2 regions of the Mesorhizobium sp. WSM4847 genome follow, and region 2 is predicted to be linked to the other one. Evidence: predicted binding sites of a transcription regulator. Region 2 holds the regulator's gene; the other holds the start of a gene.
What was found. The regulator LexA, encoded in region 2, represses DNA repair genes until DNA is damaged. The targets are predictions, from matches to a motif close to TGTTCNNNNTGTGTTCNG.
Positions count from the first base shown of each region.

Region 1: the regulator LexA is predicted to act here: its motif matches at 3,150-3,167, upstream of dinB (DNA polymerase IV).

Region 1 is NZ_JBVVPY010000019.1:98,895-109,335, reverse strand. Features, by position in the region: gene AC0L28_RS24925 (DUF2182 domain-containing protein) at 1-109, shown strand, start outside; gene AC0L28_RS24920 (FAD-dependent oxidoreductase) at 202-1,719, shown strand; gene dinB (DNA polymerase IV) at 1,851-3,092, opposite strand; gene AC0L28_RS24910 (hypothetical protein) at 3,418-3,786, opposite strand; gene AC0L28_RS24905 (hypothetical protein) at 3,980-4,282, shown strand; gene AC0L28_RS24900 (XRE family transcriptional regulator) at 4,511-5,206, opposite strand; gene AC0L28_RS24895 (hypothetical protein) at 5,667-6,059, shown strand; gene AC0L28_RS24890 (DUF6456 domain-containing protein) at 6,170-6,769, shown strand; gene AC0L28_RS24885 (DUF2285 domain-containing protein) at 6,876-7,148, shown strand; gene efp (elongation factor P) at 7,434-8,000, opposite strand; gene epmA (EF-P lysine aminoacylase EpmA) at 8,130-9,173, shown strand; gene AC0L28_RS24870 (DUF922 domain-containing Zn-dependent protease) at 9,375-9,971, opposite strand; gene msuE (FMN reductase) at 10,203-10,441, shown strand, end outside.
Region 2 is NZ_JBVVPY010000005.1:4,995-15,435, reverse strand. Features, by position in the region: gene gltX (glutamate--tRNA ligase) at 1-796, opposite strand, end outside; gene AC0L28_RS08275 (ComEC/Rec2 family competence protein) at 900-3,356, shown strand; gene lexA (transcriptional repressor LexA) at 3,350-4,087, opposite strand; gene AC0L28_RS08265 (molybdopterin molybdotransferase MoeA) at 4,192-5,397, opposite strand; gene moaC (cyclic pyranopterin monophosphate synthase MoaC) at 5,397-5,894, opposite strand; gene trpC (indole-3-glycerol phosphate synthase TrpC) at 5,961-6,812, opposite strand; gene trpD (anthranilate phosphoribosyltransferase) at 6,817-7,827, opposite strand; gene AC0L28_RS08245 (SurA N-terminal domain-containing protein) at 7,824-9,716, opposite strand; gene tpiA (triose-phosphate isomerase) at 9,863-10,441, shown strand, end outside.

The DNA of each region.
Region 1 (10,441 bases), on a different contig from region 2:
GCTCGCCATTCTGGTGCTGGTGGAAAAACTGTTTCCTGCCGGCCCGTGGGTTGGCCGGGCAGCTGGCATCGCCCTGATCGCCTGGGGCGGCGCAACGCTTTTGGTCTGACAACCAGGGCCGCCTCTGTCGGCATTCAAAGCGTCGAGGAACTTTGAATTCTCGCATCCGTTACCGAATATCGTGGATGGGAGGCTCCGCCGATGAATGTCAGCGATGAAAGGACTGTATCGCTCTGGGCGGCGACCGAAGTCGTGCCCGATGCGGTGCCGCTCGGGCAAAGCGAACAGGTCGATGTCGTGGTTGTCGGGTCTGGGATTGCCGGACTGTCGGTCGCCTACGAACTGGCCGTCGCCGGGCAAAAGGTGGCTGTCCTCGATCGCGGCCGGATCGGAAGCGGCATGACGGCTCGCACCACTGCGCACCTGTCATCTGTCTGCGACGACTATTTTTCGGAGCTGACCAAATTGCGCGGCGAGGACCTGGCGCGGATTTTTTACCAAAGCCAGTCGGCCGCTATCGACCGTATCCAATCCATCCGGGAGACCGAGCGTATCGCTTGCGATTTCCGGCGCCTTGATGGCTTTCTCTTTCCGGCTTCCGGCAGCCAGGAATCCGATATCACGCGCGAACTGGACGCCGCTCTGAAGATCGGTGTCGAGGTCGAGAAGACCAGGGGCGTGCCATTTGCAGGCTTTTCGGATGTGCAGGCCCTTCGATACGCCAATCAGGCGACCTTCCACCCGCTCAAATATCTCCGCGGGCTGGCCGCGGCCATCCGCGCGCGCGGCGGCGTGCTTTATGCTGATACTATCGTCGAAAAGGTCGAGGAGACTGATGGCGGCGTGCGTGTAACCACGGTTTCAGGCTCTACCGTGTCTGCCAGATCGGCCGTTGTCGCCACCAACTCGCCGATCAACGATCGGGTCGCGCTTCACACCAAGCAAGCGCCCTATCGAACCTACGCGATGTCGTTCGAGATCGCGCGCGATACCATACCGGATGCGCTGTATTGGGATACTGAAGACCCTTATCACTACGTTCGGCTTCAGCCTGGCGACGGTGGGACCGACTTCCTGATCGTCGGAGGTGAAGACCACAAGACAGGACAGGCCGATGATGCCGGTGACCGTTTCGCGGCCCTGACGGCCTGGACCAAAAGGCTGGTGCCCGATGTCGGCGTGGAAATCAACCGGTGGTCCGGGCAGGTGATGGAGACCGTCGATTATGCGGGGTTCATCGGCCGCAATCCTGGCGACAGCCGCGTCTTTGTGGCGACCGGGGATTCCGGCCAGGGCATTACCCATGGCGTTGTCGCCGGCCTGTTGATTTCAGACCTGATTCTGAAGGAGGAAAGTCCCTGGCGCGAACTCTACGAGCCGTCGCGCAAGACGGCAGGCGCGATCGGCGATTACCTGTCGGAGAATGCGACGGCGATCAAGAGTTTTGCCGAATATATCGCGCCTGGCGAGATCGATTCCGTCGATAAGCTGCGACCGGGAGAAGGTGCCATCGTCCGCGAAGGGCTCAGCAAGATCGCCGCATTTCGCGATGACGACGGCACGCTCTACAAGCGCTCGGCCGCATGCACGCATGTCGGCTGCCACGTCCACTGGAACTCGCTCGAGCGCTGCTGGGACTGCCCCTGCCACGGTTCGCATTTTGCAATCGATGGCACGGCCTTGAACGGACCGGCCGTGGCGCCGCTGGGAAGCGAGTAGGGCAATAGGCAGTAGGCAGTAGGCAGTAGGCAGTAGGCAGTGGGCAGTAGGCAGTGGGCAGTGGGCAGTGGTGAGGAAGCCATTCCAGGGGCCATTCCCCTACTCCCCTACTGCCTACTGCCTTCCCTTACTTACAATTCCTTTTCGGCCAGCTCGCGAAACGCATCGGGGACCGATCGCGATTGGCCGAGCGCGACCGAGGCATAGCCGACCGCCTCCCAGCCGAAGCGGTCGCGGATCTTGTCGATGGCGTGGTCCGCGGTCCAGCGCGCCGCACCCTTCCTGGTGCCGGGGCGGAGGCGGTCGTCGTCGAGGCCGAGCGGCAGTTCCAGCTGCAGGGCCGGCTGCTTCTCCAGATGCGAGACGGCGATCGCCAGCAGCGAAATGGTCTTTTCGTGCGGATGATCGACAAGCACCTTGCGCACCAGCGCCTCGGCGATCTCGGCCAGCATCGCGGTTGCCGAAATCGGCTGGTCGAGCGTGATCGAACGCGTCACCGAGCGCAGATCGGCAAAGCGGACGCGGACCGTCACCGTGCGGCCGGGCCGGGATTTCGCCCGCAGCCTGGTGGCGACCCTGTCGGCCAGATGCAGCAGGGTGGGTACGAAGATTTTTGCCTCGGCCGGTTTCCTGCCGAGCGCCGATTGCGCGCCGGCCGATCGTGCCCGGCGCTGCGTCTCGAGTTTTCGCGGATCGCGGTTCCAGGCCAGCGCGTTGAGTTTTTCACCTGCCGCCGGGCCGAGCAGACGCTCCAGCGACCCACCATTGGTCTTCGCCAGTTCGCCGATGGTGCGCACACCAATGCCGGCCAGCCGCTCCCTGGTGACCGGACCGACGCCCCACATCAGCTCGACCGGCAGATCGTGAAGGAACTCCAGCTCGTGGCGCGGATCGACCACTACCAGCCCGTCGGGCTTGGCCACCTGCGAGGCGATCTTGGCCAGGTGCTTGGTGCGCGCCACGCCGACCGAGATCGGCAAGCCAAGCTCGGCCCGCACGCGGCGGCGGATGGTTGTCGCGATCTCGGCCGGCGGGCCGAACAGGTGGGTGCAGCCGGCGACGTCGGCAAAGGCCTCATCGATGGAAATCCGCTCGACCACCGGGGTAAAATCGCCGAGCACTTGAATAGCCGCATCGCCGAGCCGCTGATAATCCTTGAAATGGCCGCCGACGAAAATCAGCCCGGGGCAGAGTTCCCGCGCGCGCCGCCCCGGCATGCCGCCGCGCACGCCAAAAGCCCTGGCCTCGTAGGACGCGGCCAAGACGACGCCGCCGCCGACGGCGATCGGCTTGCCGCGCAGGGCGGGGTCGAGCAACTGTTCGACCGAGGCATAGAAAGCGTCCAGATCAGCGTGGAGGATGTTGGCTTCCATCCGGCCCGTTCGCCCGCGGCAGTTCGAACGCCGCATTGTCCTGAGGGTGGGTTTTGTGCGAACATAAAGAGAACAAATAGGGCGGATTGTCAAGGAGCGTGGAGGGCAGGTGGAGGGTAATCGCTTCAGGTCTGCGCTGCCCCTCATCGCCCTGCCGGGCACTTCTCCCCGTATAGGAACGGGGAGAAGGGACACTTCGCAAAGGATTTCGCCAATCTCTGGCGTTCAGAAATGGAGCCGACGCTGCGGCCAGCCCCTTCTCCCCGTCACCATACGGGGAGAAGGTGCCGGCAGCGCGGCAGCGCCGACGTTACTCACCTCTAGCCTAGGCCGCCTGCCGTGCCCAGAGGCGGTGGCCGTAGCGGCGGAAGAAGCGCGCCAGCAGAAGCTGCTGCCTGGCGCGGGCGAGATCGGCGCCGCGCCTTTCCTGGCGCCAGCGCGGCATATTGCGATAACAGGCAATGAAGCGGGCGGCGTCCTCGAGCGCCTCCTCAGTCGACTGCGCCGGGCGGATCGCCGCCAGGAACAAGGCCTCGCCGAGCTTCAGCCGGTCGACCAGCGCCTTGCGCTGGCCATGGCCGAGGCGCGCCCGGCCTATGCCGTCGCGGCGGATAGCGGCGAAGGCGGCGAGCATGGCCGGGCTGTCGCTGGTATAGCCGCAATCGCGGGCGAACTGGGCGGAGAGGGCGTCCATCTTCGTCTCCTTGGCTGGCGGCGGCGCGACGGAGACCCGGTCCCGTCGCCCGTTCGTCTGGAGTATTTTATATAAGCATAACTCAAAAATTGGCACAAGTTAAACTTTTGCACGGGTTGAGCGGAACCGACTCGACTCTTCGGGAAAAACCCCTAATGATGTGAACAAAACAGGAACCGAGGCACCAGGGACGATGGCATTGCCGGGCAAGGAAGCCACGATCGCCGAGGTCGTCTCGATCGCGGTCGAGTGTATCGATTGCGGTCGAAACAGATGGTGGAAGCCGGCGGAGCTGAGGCGATTCGGGGTGACCGCGCAGACGCCGCTGGCGGCGCTGTCGGGGCGGCTTCGCTGCTCGGCCTGTCGCGCCGATGGCCTGCCGGGCGCGGCGGTCTCGATCCAGGCGGCGTTCATCGACGAGCGGCAGCAGCGCCGCGCCGAGGCGCGGATGCTTGGCGAGCGCGAGGTTCCGCTGGAGAGATCCAGGCGGGCTTGATGGGGAGTGGCGATTCCTTCTCCCCTTGTGGGAGAAGGTGGCCTCGCGAAGCGAGGTCGGATGAGGGGTGTTGGACGGATCGCCAACGCCTGCCTTTGCTCCAGGGAAGTGAAGCGAAGGCGACGGATTGCCGATGCCTCATTCCGTCCAGCACCCCTCATCCGGCTCGGCGCTACGCGCCGATCCACCTTCTCCCACAAGGGGAGAAGGGCGCGCTCCGCCGCCGCCCTAGTACCCCAGCAGTTCCTTGAGCGGGATGACGCGCCAGACGTGTTTTATCGCGTAGCGGTTGAAGGTCAGCGACTTCGGCGGATTGTACTGCTCGACGACCAACTCGGCGGCGGTCCGCTTGACCAGCTTTTTGATGAAGGCCTTGCCGTTGCGCTCGTTTTCCTCGGGAAACATCTCGATCACCACGTGGTCGCCGGGCACAGCGTCGCGGCCGCCGCAATAGAGCATCTCGCCGGGCTCGTAGCGCGGCACCATCGAGTCGGAGAGCACGTGCAGGGCGAACACCTTGCGCAGATGGGCGATGCCGGGCGGGCGCTGGACATAGCCGGCGACCTCGCCGTTGAAGGTGAAGTCACCGTCGTCGCCGCCGACCGCGGCACCCAGAAGCTCGATGTCCATCGGGCCGGCGGGCAGGGGGGCGGCGTCGGTGACGATCTCGGCGTCGGCGACATTGTCGGCGTCGTCGAGGAAGACGACCTCGCCCTTGCCGAGCGCCACCGGGTCGATGCGCAGGAAGGCGGCGGTCTTCAAAAGGTTCTCGGTTTTCGGCAGGTTGCGGCCGGTTTCCCAATTGCCGACAGCGGCGACGTCGGTGTCGTTGTGCTCGGCAATATGGCGCATCACCAGGCCGCGCTGCTTGCGCGCCTTGCGGATCGCCGCCCCGACCTTGATCGACAATGAGGTTTTCGCCATGGCGCCATCTGAAACATAAGAATCGGTTTCGTCCATGAAAGAATGGCTTGCATAATTTTTTGAGTTATGCTTATATATAGCCATGCACAAGCCACGCTCCATCTCGCTTTCCCATCCGTCCCGGCTGTCCTCCTCCCCGGCCGGGACGAAGCCCGAGGCTCGCGCCTCGGATCCGGTGGCCCTGCCGTCAGCGGCGGCAACCGGAACGGCCGGAGCCGTCCCCTCACGGCTCCGGCCCCGAATTTCGGCGCGTGCAATGCGGGCCTTTCGTGCAGCCGCACCGAGGACGGCACGGTCATCGTCTTCGCCCGGCGCACGGGCAGGGCGGTTTCCCCTGGGAGAGGTAATCGGCGACGCCGCGCCGCCCCTCACCTGCCTGCCGGCATCCTCTCCCCGTGAACGGGGAGAGGGGGCAGCTTCGGCATCTACGCAACCCTTTCGATCTCGATGGAAGAACATCATGCCCGCCTATACCGACACAAAATTGCAAAGCATCGCCCGCACGCCGGCCAGGCTGGCGCCGCCGGTCTGGCTGCCGCAGCGCCCGTTGGTGCGCGAGATCCAAGGGCCCGACGGCGAGGCCCTCAAGCTGCCGTCGCCGCGCCCCGCTGCCGCCGTCGGGCGCCAGCCGCATGTCGCGGCCATGCGCTTCATCGACTGCCTGTTCAACCGCTGCCGCGCACCGCTCGACCTGACGCTCGAGCAAAATCCCGAAAACGACGCGCCCGGCAGCCGGCCGGCACTGGCGATGCTGTGCTGCGGCTTGCGCACGCGGCCGCTGAAAAGCTACTGCGCCTATCACGCGGCGCGGTTCTGCGACCATCGCCGTACGGCTCTCGCGGACGCAGCGTGAGCGGCATCGGTCGAGAGTCTTCTCGCCAAGCACGGCGGCCCGGTTCCTCGCCCCCGCTGCGCGGAGGAGCCCAGGTTCTGCGAAGACAGCAATGAAACGAGGAGCCACAGATGAGCAAGAAGACCGCCCAAAAGGCCAAACCGCCCAAATTACCCACGGGCGAGGCCGAGCAGGTGCGCATCCGCAAGCAGGTCGGTCATGATTTCGCGCTGAAGGACGATGCCTTTGGCCGCAAGCGGCTGGCGACCGGCACGCTGGAGGCGAGGCGCGTCTATGAGGTGTCCAATAACGGCCACACCGCGACCGGCGGGATTGTGCGGGTGCGCAATGTCGACCCGCTGACCGGCATCACCTCGCTGTCGCGCCAGCAGCGCGAGGCGGGCATGCGCTACCGCGAGGATTTTCGCGTCTCGGCACAGGACGGCGTCAAGCCGATGGCGCTGATCGAGCGCGTCGACGGCGGACCCATCGGCGGCGGCGTTGCCGACCGCATCCTGTCCGCCGGCCGCGCCTATGCCGACGCCACCAGGGCGCTTGCGCATTGGGAGGTGTCGGTCGTGGTGCAAAAAGTCTGCTGCGCCGGCGAAACGGTGAAGAGCCTGGCCGAACAGACCGGCGAGCCGCGGGATGTGCTGTCGAAACTGCTCAAAATCGGGCTGGACTTGCTGGCGGTGCATTACGGCATGATGCTGATGCGGCGGCCGCGGTGAAGGGGCAAACGGGGCGTTTGGCAATGCGTTTTGGCCAGCGTCCTCCAATTGAAGGGCGCGGGTTTCCCGACGGCCTGTTACGCTGCGCCATTGCTGGTAAATCACAATGCCAAAGATGCCGCAAAACGCTCATTTCGCAGATACGGCGCCGACGTCTTCGGCGCTGACCGCGTATGACGAGCACTGCATGCTGACTTACATCCGGCTGCTCGATGCTTCGGCGGACAGCGCCGATTGGCGTGAGGTCGCCCACACCGTCCTGCACATTGACCCGGAGCAGGAGCCAGAACGGGCATTCCGCGCCTGGGCGACGCATCTGGCGCGTGCCCGCTGGATGACCGAGGTTCGTGTCGATCGGCGTGATCGTGGCACGGAATGACGCGGGAGATTTTTCGTGGAACTGCCATCCCGGTCTGACCGTTTAGACAGGAAACCAACTGGGAAGCGCCCGATGAACTCTTGGCAAATCAACACCTTGGAGGCCTGCTGCCTGCTTGCCGTCCCGCTGTCGATGATCCTTACGGTTCTGGTGGCGGGTGTCATCCTTGGCTGAATCTGCACTGTTCAGTGAAGGAGACGGCACGCATGCCGGCACCGGCGTGAGTTGCGCCTTGGCATTCATCGCGCGCGACACCTTCAGTGACGACAGAAATGATCCTGCCTCTCAGTCCTTGGCGCGCTCCACATAGGCGGCATCAGCCGTCATCACCACCACGCGGGTGCCGGCGGTGATGTGCGGCGGAACCAGCGTGCGCACGCCGTTGGACAGCGTCGCCGGCTTGTAGGATGAGGACGCCGTCTGGCCCTTGGTCACCGGCTCGGTCTCGACCACCTCGAAGGTGGCGCGCTGCGGCAGCACCAGCGAGATGGCGATGCCGTTGTACTGTGAAATCTGCACCGCCATGCCTTCCTTGAGATAGGGCGCCATCTCGCCGACCACGCTTTCCGGCACCGCGACCTGGTCATAGCTTTCCGGGTTCATGAAATGATAGCCTTCGGCGTCGTGGTAGAGGAAGGTATGCTCGCGCTCCTCGACATAGGCGCGCTCGACCTGCTCGGTGGTGCGGTAGCGCTCCGAAACCTTCACCCCGTCGGAGATGCGGCGCATGTCGAGCTGGGTCACCGGCGTGCCCTTGCCCGGATGGATGTTTTCGGCAAAGAGGATCACATAGAGCTTGCCGTCCTTTTCGACGACATTGCCTTTGCGTAGGGAACTGGCGATGACCTTCACGGGCTTTATTCCTAACAGCGTTGACTGGCCTGGGAGCGCCGAATGGCGCAAATCGGCTGCGGGAGCCGTTCGGTGCGGCCTAGCGCATCTTGGCGGCAATCGCCAGTCCTCGATGCAAATCCTGTCGCCATGACCGCCGCCTCGCCCTGGTGGACGCCTGATGTTCACGCCGACCGGCGGCCGCGGTTGATCCTGCGCAACGCCATCACCGCGGCCGTGCGCGACTGGTTTGCCCGCCGCGACTTCGTCGAAGTCGAGACCGCGGCGCTGCAGGTCTCGCCCGGCAACGAGGCGCATCTGTCGGCCTTCGCCACCGAGGCGCTCGGCCCAGATGGGCGGCACCAGCCGCTCTATTTGCACACCTCGCCGGAATTCGCCTGCAAGAAGCTGCTCGCCGCCGGCGAGAAACGCATCTTCAGCCTGAGTGCCGTCTATCGCAACCGCGAGCGCGGCCCATTGCACCATCCGTCCTTCACCATGCTCGAATGGTACCGGGCCGATGAGACCTACGACAGCCTGATGCAGGATTGCGCCGGGCTTGTCGCGCTGGCCGCCGAGCGCGCCGGCACGAAACGCTTCGCCTTTCGCGGCCGCGAGGCCGATCCGTTCGCCGAGCCGGAACGGTTGAACGTCGCCGAGGCTTTTATCCGCTATGCCGGTATCGATCTGTTGGTCACGGTCGCCGCCGACGGCAGCACCGATCGTGAGGCGCTGCATGCGGCTCTGGTCCAGGCGGGCTTGCGCACCGCGCCCGACGACAATTGGGCCGATCTGTTCAGTCGGGTGCTGGTGGAAAAGATCGAGCCGGCGCTGGGGCAGGGGCGCGCCACCATTCTTTACGGCTATCCGATCTCGGAGGCCGCCCTTGCCCGGCCGAGCGCCGATGACCCGAGGACCGCCGAGCGCTTCGAGCTCTATTGCTGCGGCGTCGAGCTGGCCAATGCGTTCGGCGAGCTGACCGACGCCGACGAGCAGCGCCGGCGCTTCATCCTCGAAATGGACGAGAAGCAGCGCATCTACGGCGAACGCTATCCGATCGACGAGGATTTCCTCGCCGCACTGGCCATCATGCCGCAGGCAAGCGGCGCCGCACTCGGCTTCGACCGGCTGGTGATGCTGGCGACGGGGGCGATGCGGGTCGAGGATGTGATGTGGACGCCGGTGACGGGGTGAGGCGAGGCCTGCACTCTACGGCGCCCCCTCTGTCCTGCCGGGCATCTCCCCCTCAAGGGGGAGATTGGCTGACCGCAACGCCGCACCTCGTCCTTCAACATCGGCGATTGAGGCCGGAGCGACGCGAAGGCGCAATCTCCCCCCTTGAGGGGGAGATGCCCGGCAGGGCAGAGGGGGGTGCCTCGCTCAGGCGTCACAATACTACCGCCCCATCAGCAAAGCGACGATCAGCCGCTGCAGATTGCCGCGCGGGGCGAATTCTACCCGGTCGAAATCGCGGCTTGCCTGCCGCTGCGCCTGGGAGAGTTCGGCAAGCCGCGTGGTCATTTCGGTCCTGATCTTTTTGCAGCCGGGATCGTCGGCGACGGACAGGCCGATGGTCGCCGTCTCGATCTTGCGGACCATGTCGACGATGATGTCGCCATGCACCTTTTCGTGGGCGGCGAGGCCAGCGGCGAAAACGTCCCAGCTCTTCTGCACGGCGGCCGGCACCGGCCCGGACGCTTTGGGCAAGGTATAGGTTATGATGAGTTTTGGGCGCGCCGACACCAGCACACAGGCATTGCCTTGCCGCTGATAGTCCCTGACCCAGGTCAGCTTGAAATTGGTATAGGCCATGGCGCGGACCCTGCTTTTGCCGATCGTCGGACCGCGCTCGCCCATCGAGGCATGGAGCTGGGGACCGGTCTGCCCTGAAACGGCGTAGGTCTCGACCTTCTCGACCGGCTTCCAGCCCGCCTGCGCCGGCGACGCCAGCAAAATGGCCAGGAGCAGGTAGGTCAGAACGGCTGTTTTCATGCGAATCCTCCGGGGCGATGCCTTTGGTGTGAGATCATCAACGCATGGCCGGAATGCGGTCAAGGCGCCGTTGCCGAACTCGCCGTTCGCATTTCGCGTCGAAAGAACCAATCAACGGCGATGTGCCGCAAACTCAATCCGCTTGGCGGGCTCGTTTTGAAATCTTCTTTCTCATTAAACTCTATAAACTTAGTAGAGTTAAAGCACACAAGCGTTTTGCGAGGAGCCCAAATGTCGAAAAATCTGGTGGTGGGGCTGTCGGGCAACCTGACCCGTCCGTCGAAGACCAAGGCGTTCATCAGCCACATCGTTGCGGAGGTGGCGAGCAGCACCGGTGCAGCCTCGACCGTTTTCGACATCGAGGATCTCGGTCGGTCGTTTCCGCTGGCAAGGCGCATTGGCGATCTGGATCCATCGGCCAGGAACATCGTCGAGCGATTGCTGGGCGCCGACGTTCTGGTGGTTGGCTC
Region 2 (10,441 bases):
AGTTGAGCAGTGCCTCGGGCAGATAGCCCATGGCGCGATAGGCTTCAACGCCGAGGGCGCCGTGCCGCTTCGACAGCTTGGCGCCGTCGGCGCCATGGATCAGCGGGATATGCGCGATTGACGGCACCTCCCAGCCCAAGGCTCGATAGATCACCATTTGGCGGGCGGCATTGGTCAGATGGTCGTCGCCGCGGATGATGTGGGTGATGCCCATGTCGTGGTCGTCGACGACGACGGCATGCATATAGGTCGGGTTGCCGTCCGAGCGCAGGATGATGAAATCGTCGAGGTCCTTGTTGGGGAAGCGGACTTCGCCCTGCACGCGGTCATGCACCACCGTCTCGCCTTCGGCCGGCGCCTTGATGCGGATCGCGCCCCTGGCGCCAACCGGCGCCTCTGACGGGTCGCGGTCGCGCCAGCGGCCGTCATAGCGGGGAGGCAAGCCCTTGGCCCGCGCACTCTCGCGCATCGCCTCCAGCTCAGCCGGCGCGGCATAGCAGTAATAGGCTTTGCCGAGGCGCACCAGCTCCTCGGCGACCGCGCGGTGGCGCGGCGCTCGCTCGAACTGCGATACCGGCTCGCCGTCCCAGGTGAGGCCGAGCCAGGAGAGCCCATCGAGGATGGCAGCGGTTGCCGCATCGGTCGAACGCTCGCGATCGGTGTCCTCGATGCGCAGCAGCATCCTGCCGCCGGTGTGTTTCGCATACAGCCAGTTGAACAGCGCCGTGCGCGCCCCGCCAATATGCAGGAATCCGGTGGGCGAAGGGGCAAAACGGGTGACGACCTTGTCGGACATGGAACTCTCGGGGCAAGCGCAGGAAACGGATGTGGCTGCGCGGACTTTCGCGCGTCGCGCGTTCATGTAGCATAGGAGGTCAAGGGCGCAAGGGGCGAACCCTATGGCTGGACCAGGCCGCGGCGTGGACGAGAGCGAGGGCGCGACCGCAAGCGTCAGCGAACGATCGCTGTTTGCCGACGTTCCTCACACTGAGTCGCTACCCGTTTCGCTGCCTGCGTCGCCGCTGAGCATCCAGCCTCTTTCGCCGGATCGCCCGGCGCCGATACCGGCTTCAGCACCCGGCCCTGTCATTCGTTTTCGCCGACAGCTCAGCCATCTTTCACCATCCGGTGTCCGCAACAGCGTGGCCGCGGCAGCCGGCCTGGAACTCGACCGGGGCGTCGCCTTCCTGCTGGTGCCGGTTTTCCTGGCATGCGGGGTGATCGTCTATTTTTCGCTTGCCGTCGAACCGGACTTTGCCCAGCCCATCGCCGTCGTGGTCCTTACGGCATTGTGTGCGGCCGTCACGCGCTCACGCCGCAAAACGCACCTGTGCTTCATGGCAGCGTTGCTGTGCGCGCTTGGTGTGCTCGCCGCCAAGGTTGAAACCTGGCGCGCCGGAACGAAGATGCTCGGTTCGGAAATCCAGACCCGGCTGACCGGCCGTGTCGTCAGGCTCGACCAGATGGCGAACGGCCGGATCAGGCTGACCATCGACGTGATGTCGACCGCCCGGCCGACACTGCGTTATGCACCCGAACGTGTCAGGGTGTCGGCACGCAAGATTCCCGCTGAGATGACCGCAGGCTCGGTGGCAACCGGCTATGTGAGGCTTCTGCCTCCGACTGGCCCGGTCAGACCGGACAGCTTTGACTTTTCCTTTGACAGCTATTTCGCCGGCATCGGTGCCAGTGGCTTTTTCCTCGGCAGTCCAAAGATCGTCGTCTCCGAAGATGCACCGTTAACCGCACGCCTTTCTTCGTCGATCGAGAAGGCGCGCGAAACCATCGCCGACCATATCAGGGACAGCATCGGTGGTGCCGAGGGGGAGATTGCCGCTGCGCTGATCGTCGGCGTGCGTGCCGGCATCCCCGAAGAGATAAACGAATCGATGCGGCGCACCGGCATCTACCACATCATCTCCATTTCCGGCCTGCACATGGCGCTTGTCGCCGGCACCGTCATGGGATTGCTGCGCGGCGCCTTTGCGCTGTTTCCCGACTTTTCGTCGCGCCGGCCGGTCAAAAAATATGCGGCTGCTGCTGCACTCGTCTCCATCGCTGCTTATCTGATCTTTTCCGGTATCGTGGTCGCGGCTGAACGCAGCTTCATCATGCTGGCGGTAATGCTTGTCGCCGTGCTGTTCGACCGGGCGGCACTCACCATGCGCAACCTGGCGATTTCGGCCATCGCCGTCATCGTCGTGTCGCCGCACGAGGTGGTCGGCGCAAGCTTCCAGATGTCGTTCGCCGCGACTGCGGCTCTCGTGGGCGCCTATGCCGGTTGGTCCGACTATCGTGCCGACAAGGCCAAGGCGCCGCGACAGCGACGGTCACCGGTCGCTTTCGTCACGCGCAAGCTCGTCGCCGGGGCAGGCACCATCGCAATGACCTCCATCATTGCCGGCAGCGCCACCGCGCTCTTCGCCATCTGGCACTTCCAGCGCGTCTCGCCGCTCAGCCTGTTCGCCAATCTGGCCGTCATGCCGATCGTCACGATCGTCATGTTCCTGGCCGTCCTCAGCGCCTTGGCAATGCCTTTCGGCCTCGACGGCCCTTTCCTCTACATGATGGGCAAGGGCCTGACGGCGATGATTGCAATTTCGGGATGGATCTCGGAGCGTTCGCCGGTCGATGCAGTCGGCCTGATTTCGTTGCAATCGGTTCTGCTGGTGACGGTCGCCTTAGTCATCGCCACGATGGCGACGACATGGCTGCGGCTTGCGGCACTTCCCTTTGCGCTCGCCGGCCTGCTGACGATTTCCGAGACGCGCACCCCCGACGTGCTGATCTCGGAGGATGCGCATCTGGTGGCGCTGCCGATCGGCGGCGGCGAACTTGCCGTCAACCGGATGCGTTCGAACGAATTCACCACCGACAACTGGAAACATGCGCTGGTTTCAACAACGATCGTCGAGCCGGAGACATTCGAAAAAGGAGATGTGCGGTTCGACATCGCCGATCCGGCCGACCTGCCGCCGGGAGCGCCTTTCACCTGCACTGCCGGCCTGTGCCTGGCCCGGCATCCGTCCGGCGCGCTCATCGCGCTCGCCGACAACCGCAAAACCGCGCGGCCGGCCTGTGCCTTTGCGGATTTGATCGTCATCGACGATGCCACAGCCTATTACAAACCCTGCCGCAACCCGCTGGTTCTCGTCGTCACCAAACGGCAGCTCGCTCGCATGGGCAGTGCCGCCGTCTTCTTCGATCCGCTATCGGCGAAGACGCGCGCAGAAATCCGTTTTGCCGTCAGACAGCCATACAGGCCTTGGCATGAGCAGCGGCGATTTTCGCGCGAGGCGAGGGGCCTGCCGCCATACCGCAGGGCCGAGAAACCCAAGAAGCCTGCCGTTCAGTAACGCCGGATCAGTCCGACGAGCTTGCCCTGCACCTTGACCCGGTCCGGCCCGAAGATGCGCGTCTCGTAGGCCGGATTGGCGGCTTCCAGTGCGATCGAGGCACCTTTGCGGCGGAATCGTTTCAGCGTCGCTTCCTCCTCGTCGACCAGAGCGACAATGATCTCGCCAGGCTGGGCGGTTTCGGCGTTGCGGATGATGACCGTGTCGCCGTCGAAGATGCCGGCCTCGATCATCGAATCACCCTTGACCTCCAGCGCGTAGTGCGTGCCGCCGGTGATCATGTCCGGTGGCACCGAGATCGAATGCGTCTGGTGCTGGATGGCGTCGATCGGCACACCGGCAGCGATGCGGCCCATCACCGGTATGGAGACGGTGGCAACGACGTCGTCGTCATTGCCGGCAGCACGCATGCGCGAAGGCGCCGGCTTGATCTGGCGTCCGAGGCCGCCCTGCCCAAGGGAGCCTTGAATGACGCTCGGCGAGAATTTGCGCGCCGCATTGAGGCCCGGCGCGATCGAATCGGGCAGGCGCAGCACCTCCAGCGCGCGGGCGCGGTTGGGCAGGCGGCGAATGAAACCGCGTTCCTCCAGCGCCGTGATCAGCCGGTGGATCCCTGATTTGGAGGCGAGGTCGAGCGCTTCCTTCATCTCGTCGAACGAGGGCGGAATGCCGCTTTCCTTCAGCCGTTCGTGGATGAACATCAGCAGTTCATGTTGTTTGCGTGTCAGCATCGCGACCCCCAACAGAATCAGAAAAACAAACCCAGAACAAACACTATCTGTTCCAGTTGTGTTCCGCAACCATTTAAAGTTTAATGAATGTGTTGACGTTTTGTTCAGCGTAGCATCAGCACGCTGCAGGCGGCGCCGGCTGCGGCTGCGGGAGCGAATGGCTCGCGTACGACCAGTCCGTTGGCGTCGGCCAGCATTCTGAGCATCGAGGAATCCTGGATACTGAACGGCGTTGCCTCAAGCGTGCCAGCTTCTTCCTTCACCACCGCGCGTACATAGTCCTGCCTGAGATCGTTAGCCGGCATGGCGGCGCCGAGCCGCGCCAGACGCATGTCCTGGCGGAAGGCGCGGCCGCCGAGCCGCGCCAGCAGCGGCTTCAGAAAGAGCTGCGTGCAGACCAGGCTGGCCACCGGATTGCCAGGCAGGCCGATGCAGCGGATGGCGCCCAGCCGCCCGAACATCAGTGGCTTGCCGGGCCGCATGGCGATTTTCCAGAAATCGAGCGCCATGCCTTCGCCGGTCAGCACGTCATGGACGAGGTCATGGTCCCCGACCGAGGCGCCGCCCAGCGTGACGATGACGTCCGCGCCTGCGTCGACGGCTTTTGTCACCAGCGCGGCGATCGCGTCCTTGCGGTCGGCGGCGATGCCGAGATCGAGTGCGCTGGCGCCGACCGAGCGGGCCGCGGCGGCGACGCCATAGGCATTGGAGGAGATTATCTGGTCGGGGCCAAGGTCGCTGCCCGGCGGCAGCAATTCGTCGCCGGTGGCGATGATGGCGACCAGCGGCCGTTTCACCACGCGGACCTGCTGGTGGTTGGCCGACGCCGCCAGCGACAATGCCGCCGGATCAAACAGGCGGCCTTTCTCCAGCAGCATGTCGCCCTGCGAGAAATCGAGCCCGAGGCGGCGGATGTTGCGGCCTTCAACCGTCGGCGCGGTCACTTCGACCATGCCGCCGCCGAGGTCGCGGACATTCTCCTGGATGACGATGGTGTCGGCGCCTCCGGGAAGCGGCGCGCCGGTGAAGATGCGCACGGCCTGCGCCGCGCCGACTGTTCCGGCAAAGCCTCGTCCGGCCGGCGCCATGCCGATCACCGAAAGTCTCGCGGGCACGGACGCGACATCGTCGGCCCGCACGGCATAGCCGTCCATGGCCGACGCGTTGAATGGCGGCTGGGTGCGGAGCGCCATGAGCGGCTCCGCCAGCACGCGGTCGGCGGCATCCATCAGGGCGACGCTTTCAGCCTGCAAGGGCGCAGCATCCGCAAGCAGGTGCTCGAGCGCCTCGGCGACCGCAAGCAGCGCCATTATTGGCCTGCCCCCTCGGCATCCGCCTTGTAGTCGCCGGATTTGCCGCCGGTCTTTTCCACCAGCCTGATGCCGGAGATGGCCATGCCGCGATCGACCGCCTTGGCCATATCATAGATGGTCAGGCAGGCGACCGAGACGGCGGTCAGCGCTTCCATCTCGACGCCGGTCTTGCCGGTGACGCGGGCCAGCGCCGTGACCTTCAGGCCGGGCAGCGTCGCGTCAGGTTCGATGTCTACCGATATCTTGGTCAACAGCAGCGGATGGCAGAGCGGGATCAGCTCATGCGTCCTCTTGGCCGCCATGATGCCGGCGATGCGCGCCGTACCCAGCACGTCGCCTTTCTTGGCATCGCCGTCGAGAATCATTTTCAGCGTTTCGGGCCGCATCGAGACAAGACCTTCGGCGATTGCCGTGCGGGTCGTCTCCGCCTTGTCGCCGACATCGACCATATTGGCTTCGCCTTCCGCGCCAAGATGGGTGAGGGCGGCCGACATCGTCAGGTCACCCTGGAGCGACGTGCGTCCGTTTGGACGCACAAACTACGCTCTAACGCTTTGTATCTATGCATCATGCTCTCCGAAAATCGATTCCGACTTTCGGGAAGATGCATTGGCGGGCGCCTTGCCCATCAAAAGCAGGTGCGTCGCAGTGGCCACGTCCTGTTGCCGCATCAGGCTCTCGCCGACGAGGAAAGTGCCGATGTCGCTCCGTTCCAGCCTGCGGCAGTCCTGGTGCGAGAAAATACCGCTCTCGCTGACCAGCAGCCGGTCGGCCGGCACCATCGCCGCGAGCCGTTCCGATGTCTCGATGCTGGTTTCGAACGTCCGCAGATTGCGGTTGTTGATGCCGATCAGCCGCGACGACAGTTTCAGCGCGCGTTCCGTCTCGGCCTCGTCATGCACCTCGACCAGCGCATCCATGCCGAGCTCGAACGCCGTCGTCTCGAGTTCCCTGGCCACGGCGTCATCGACGCTCGCCATGATGATCAGGATGGCGTCCGCGCCCCACGCACGGGCCTCGAACACCTGATAGGGCTCGAACAGAAAATCCTTGCGCAAAGCCGGCAATGTCACGGCGCTGCGCGCATTGGTGAGGAATTCAGGCGCCCCTTGGAAAGACGGCGCATCGGTCAGCACCGAGAGGCAGGCAGCCCCACCTTTGGCATAGGCCCTGGCCAGCGCCGGCGGATCGAAATCGGCGCGGATCAGGCCCTTGGACGGGCTCGCCTTCTTGATCTCGGCGATCAGCGCGAAACTGCCGGATTTGCGTTTGGCTTCAAGGGCCGAGAGAAAGCCGCGCGGTGCATCGGTAGCCCTCGCCCGTGCCTTGATTTCGGCAAGCGGCACCCGCGCCTTCGCCGCCGCGATCTCGTCGCGCTTGTAGGCTTCGATCTTGCGCAGGATATCAGACACGGCGCTATCCGTTTGAAATCTCGACCAGCCGGTCAAGCACCTTTAGCGCCCGGCCGCTGTCGATGGCTTGCGCCGCCGTCGCCATGCCATCGGCAAGCGTCGTCGCCTTTCCCGCCACCACCAATCCGGCGCCGGCGTTCATCAGCACCGTATCGCGAAAGGCGCCGGCAGCGCCGCCCAGCATGTCGCGCAGCGCCTGGGCGTTGTAGGCGGCATCGCCGCCGCGCAACTCATCCTTGGTATGCCGCTTCAGCCCGACCGCTTCCGGGGTCAGCGTAAAGCTGCGGATCTCGCCGCCGACCAGTTCGGCGACTTGGGTTTCGCCGGTGGTGGTGATCTCGTCATAGCCGTCGCCATGGGCGACCCAGGCGTGGTCGGCGCCCAGTGCCTTCAACGTCTCGGCCACCGGCATGATCCATTCCGGCAAGAAGACGCCAACCATCTGCCTGACGACACCAGCCGGATTGGAGAGCGGGCCAAGCAGGTTGAAGATTGTGCGGGTGCCGAGCTCGGCGCGGATCGGGCCGACATGCTTCATCGCCGGATGATGCGCCGGTGCGAACATGAAGCCGACGCCTGCGTCGTGGATGCAGCGGCCGATCGTTTCCGGCGGGATGTCGAGCTTGACGCCAAGCGCGGTCAGCACGTCGGCGGCGCCGGTCTGCGAGGACAGTCCGCGATTGCCGTGCTTGGCCACCGGCACGCCGCAGGCGGCGATGACGAACGCGGATGCGGTCGAGATGTTGACGCTGTGCGAATTGTCGCCGCCGGTGCCGACGATGTCGATGGCGCCAGCCGGCGCGTCGACGCGCAGCATCTTGGCGCGCATGGTGGCGACGGCGCCGGAAATCTCGCTCACAGTCTCGCCGCGCACGCGCAGCGCCATCAGGAAGCCGCCGATCTGGCCGGGCGTAGCGTCGCCCGACATGATGATGTCGAAGGCATCGCGCGCTTCCTCGAAGGAAAGGGAGCTGCCAGCGGCGACCTTGGCGATATGGGTCTTGAGCGCGCTCATCTGGTCAGGGCTTGGGCAACGGCGGTTTGGTCGATGCGAACGTCATATTGCGTCTGCAGCTGCGCCACCAACTGGTCGAGAAGGTCGTCGGACATGCCGGCGGTGAACGATTTCTGCTCGTCGTCCGGCACCGAGCTGGCGTCGGCTCCGGCAGGCTCGAACACTTCGGCAATCCTGAACAGGATCTGTCCGTCGCCGGTGGGCGAGGGGATCAATCCGGTCCCGCCTTCGCCTTCGCCGAACATCGCAGCCGCCCCTTCCTTGCCGAAATCGGCGTCGTCCGCCCCGCGCTTGACGCCGCGCTTGGTCTGCTTCTCAAGCTTGAGCTCGCTCGCGATCACGTCGAGCGTAGTGCCGGCCTCGAGACGCTTTTCGAGCTCCTGCGCTTTTGCGGAGAGCCGCTTGGTCGTTTCCGCCGCGGTCCAGTCGGCCACCACCTTCTGGCGGACTTCATCCAGCGTGCGGTCGCGGGCCGGCGTGACCGAATCCACCTCGTAGAACACGAAGCCGTTTTTGGCAGTGGTGAGGTCGGGATTCTCGGTACCGGGTTCGGCATCGAACACCGCCTTGATCAGCTCTGGCGATTCCGGCAGATCCTTGACGATGGCGCCGTCCGGCCTCAGGCCGGTGCGATCGATCGCGTCGACGGTGACGACCTTCAGCTTCAGTTTTTCGGCCGCTTGCTCGAGCGTGCTGCCCGAAGCGCGGCTGTCTTCGTAACTGTCATGCACGTCGAGCAGAATGCGGCTTGCCTCGCCCAGCGCCAGGTCCTTGCGGATGTCGGCGGCCACTTCGGCCAGCGGCTTCACCACTTCGGGCTTGATCTCGGTGACGCGCAGCAGCACCGGACCGAAGGCGCCCTGAACGACCGGGCTGACTTCGTTGACGTTGAGCGCAAACGCCGCATCCGCCACCGCCTTGTCGGCGATCTTGTCCTTGGACAGCGTGCCGAGCAGCGTGTCGGCCTGCGTCTTGCCCTCGGCGGCGACGAGTTTGTCGAATGTCGCGCCGGTCTTGAGTGAATCGAGCGCGGCCTTCGCGGCATCGGGCGTTTTGAACACGAGCTGTTCGATGGTGCGCGTTTCCGCCGTGGTGTAGCGCCCCTTGTTCTTGTTGTAGTCGTCGCTGACCTGCTGGTCGGTCACGGCACTCACATCCATGATGTCTTCCGGCTCGAGCCTGACATAGGAGAATTTGCGGTATTCGGGCGCCGCATAGGTCTTCTTGTTTTCCTCGAAATACGCCGAAAGCGTAGTGTCGGATGGCGCTTCGATCGGTTCGACCAGCGATTTCGGCAAGGTCAAATAGTCGATGGTGCGGTCTTCGCCACGATAAAGCGCGACCGCCTTCAAGAACGTATTCGGGGCCTTGAGGCCGTCCGAAACCGCCTCGACGATCTGCTGGCGCACAGCCACCTGGGCGCGATTCCTGAGATAGTCTTCCGGCCGCATGCCGACCTGTTGCAGTATGTATTCGAAAGTCCTTCTGTCGAAGTTGCCGCCGGGACCCTTGAAGGCCGGGTCTTCATGCGTGAGTTGGGCCAGCCGGTCCTTGGACAGCCCAAGCCCGAGCTTGCGGGCCTGCTCATCGAGGACTGCCCCCGACACGAGTTGCGCCAGCACCTGGTTGTCGAGGCCGAGCGCCGTCGCCTGCTCGCGGCTGATGCGCTGGCCGAATTGCTGCGACATCACGCTGATCTGCCGGTCATAGGCCAGCCGATACTCGTTGATCGACACTTTGGTGCCGCCGGCCGTGACAACCGCGTCGTGGCCTGCAAAACCACCGACCATCTGTCCGGAAATGCCCCAGACGGCGAAGCTCAACACCAACAATATCAGCAGCGCTTTCGCGATCCAGGTCCCCGCGGCGCTTCTCAAGATACCAAGCATGGTCACTTCCGATTTTTTCGCGCATTTTCGCATGCGCCGAGTCTGAAACAAGCGCAATAGCGTCCTTCCGGCCCACTGTCGATTGCTTTGTGGGCTGAGTTTGGTAGTGAGGACGCAGCCGAATATTGCCCGGAGAAGCAAATCCCATGACGCCTGGAATCCGCCCGCTGGTCGCTGGCAACTGGAAAATGAACGGCACCAGCGCCTCACTCAACGAACTCAGGATGATCGGCAACGGCTTCATGAGCGGGCTCGATGCCGAGACCGAAGCGCTGGTCTGCGTTCCGGCGACGCTGCTTGCGCATGCCGCGGAGATCTTGTCGCGCACGCCGGTCCGGGCCGGGGGCGAGGATTGCCACAGCAAGGAGAGCGGCGCCCATACCGGCTGTATTTCGGCCGAGATGCTGAAAGATGCGGGCGCCAGTCACGTCATCGTCGGCCATTCCGAACGCCGCGCCGATCAAAACGAGGACGACGCCATTGTCCAGGCAAAGGCGTCCGCCGCGTGGCGCGCCGGGCTGGTTGCCATCATCTGCATCGGCGAGACGAGAGCCGAGCGCGAGGCGGGCGCCACGCTCGACGTGCTGTCGCGCCAGGTCGCCGGCTCGGTGCCGCCGAATGCAACGGCATCGAATACCGTCATCGCCTACGAGCCGGTATGGGCGATCGGCACGGGGCTGACGCCGACTGCCGCCGACGTTGCTGAGGCGCATGCGCATATTCGC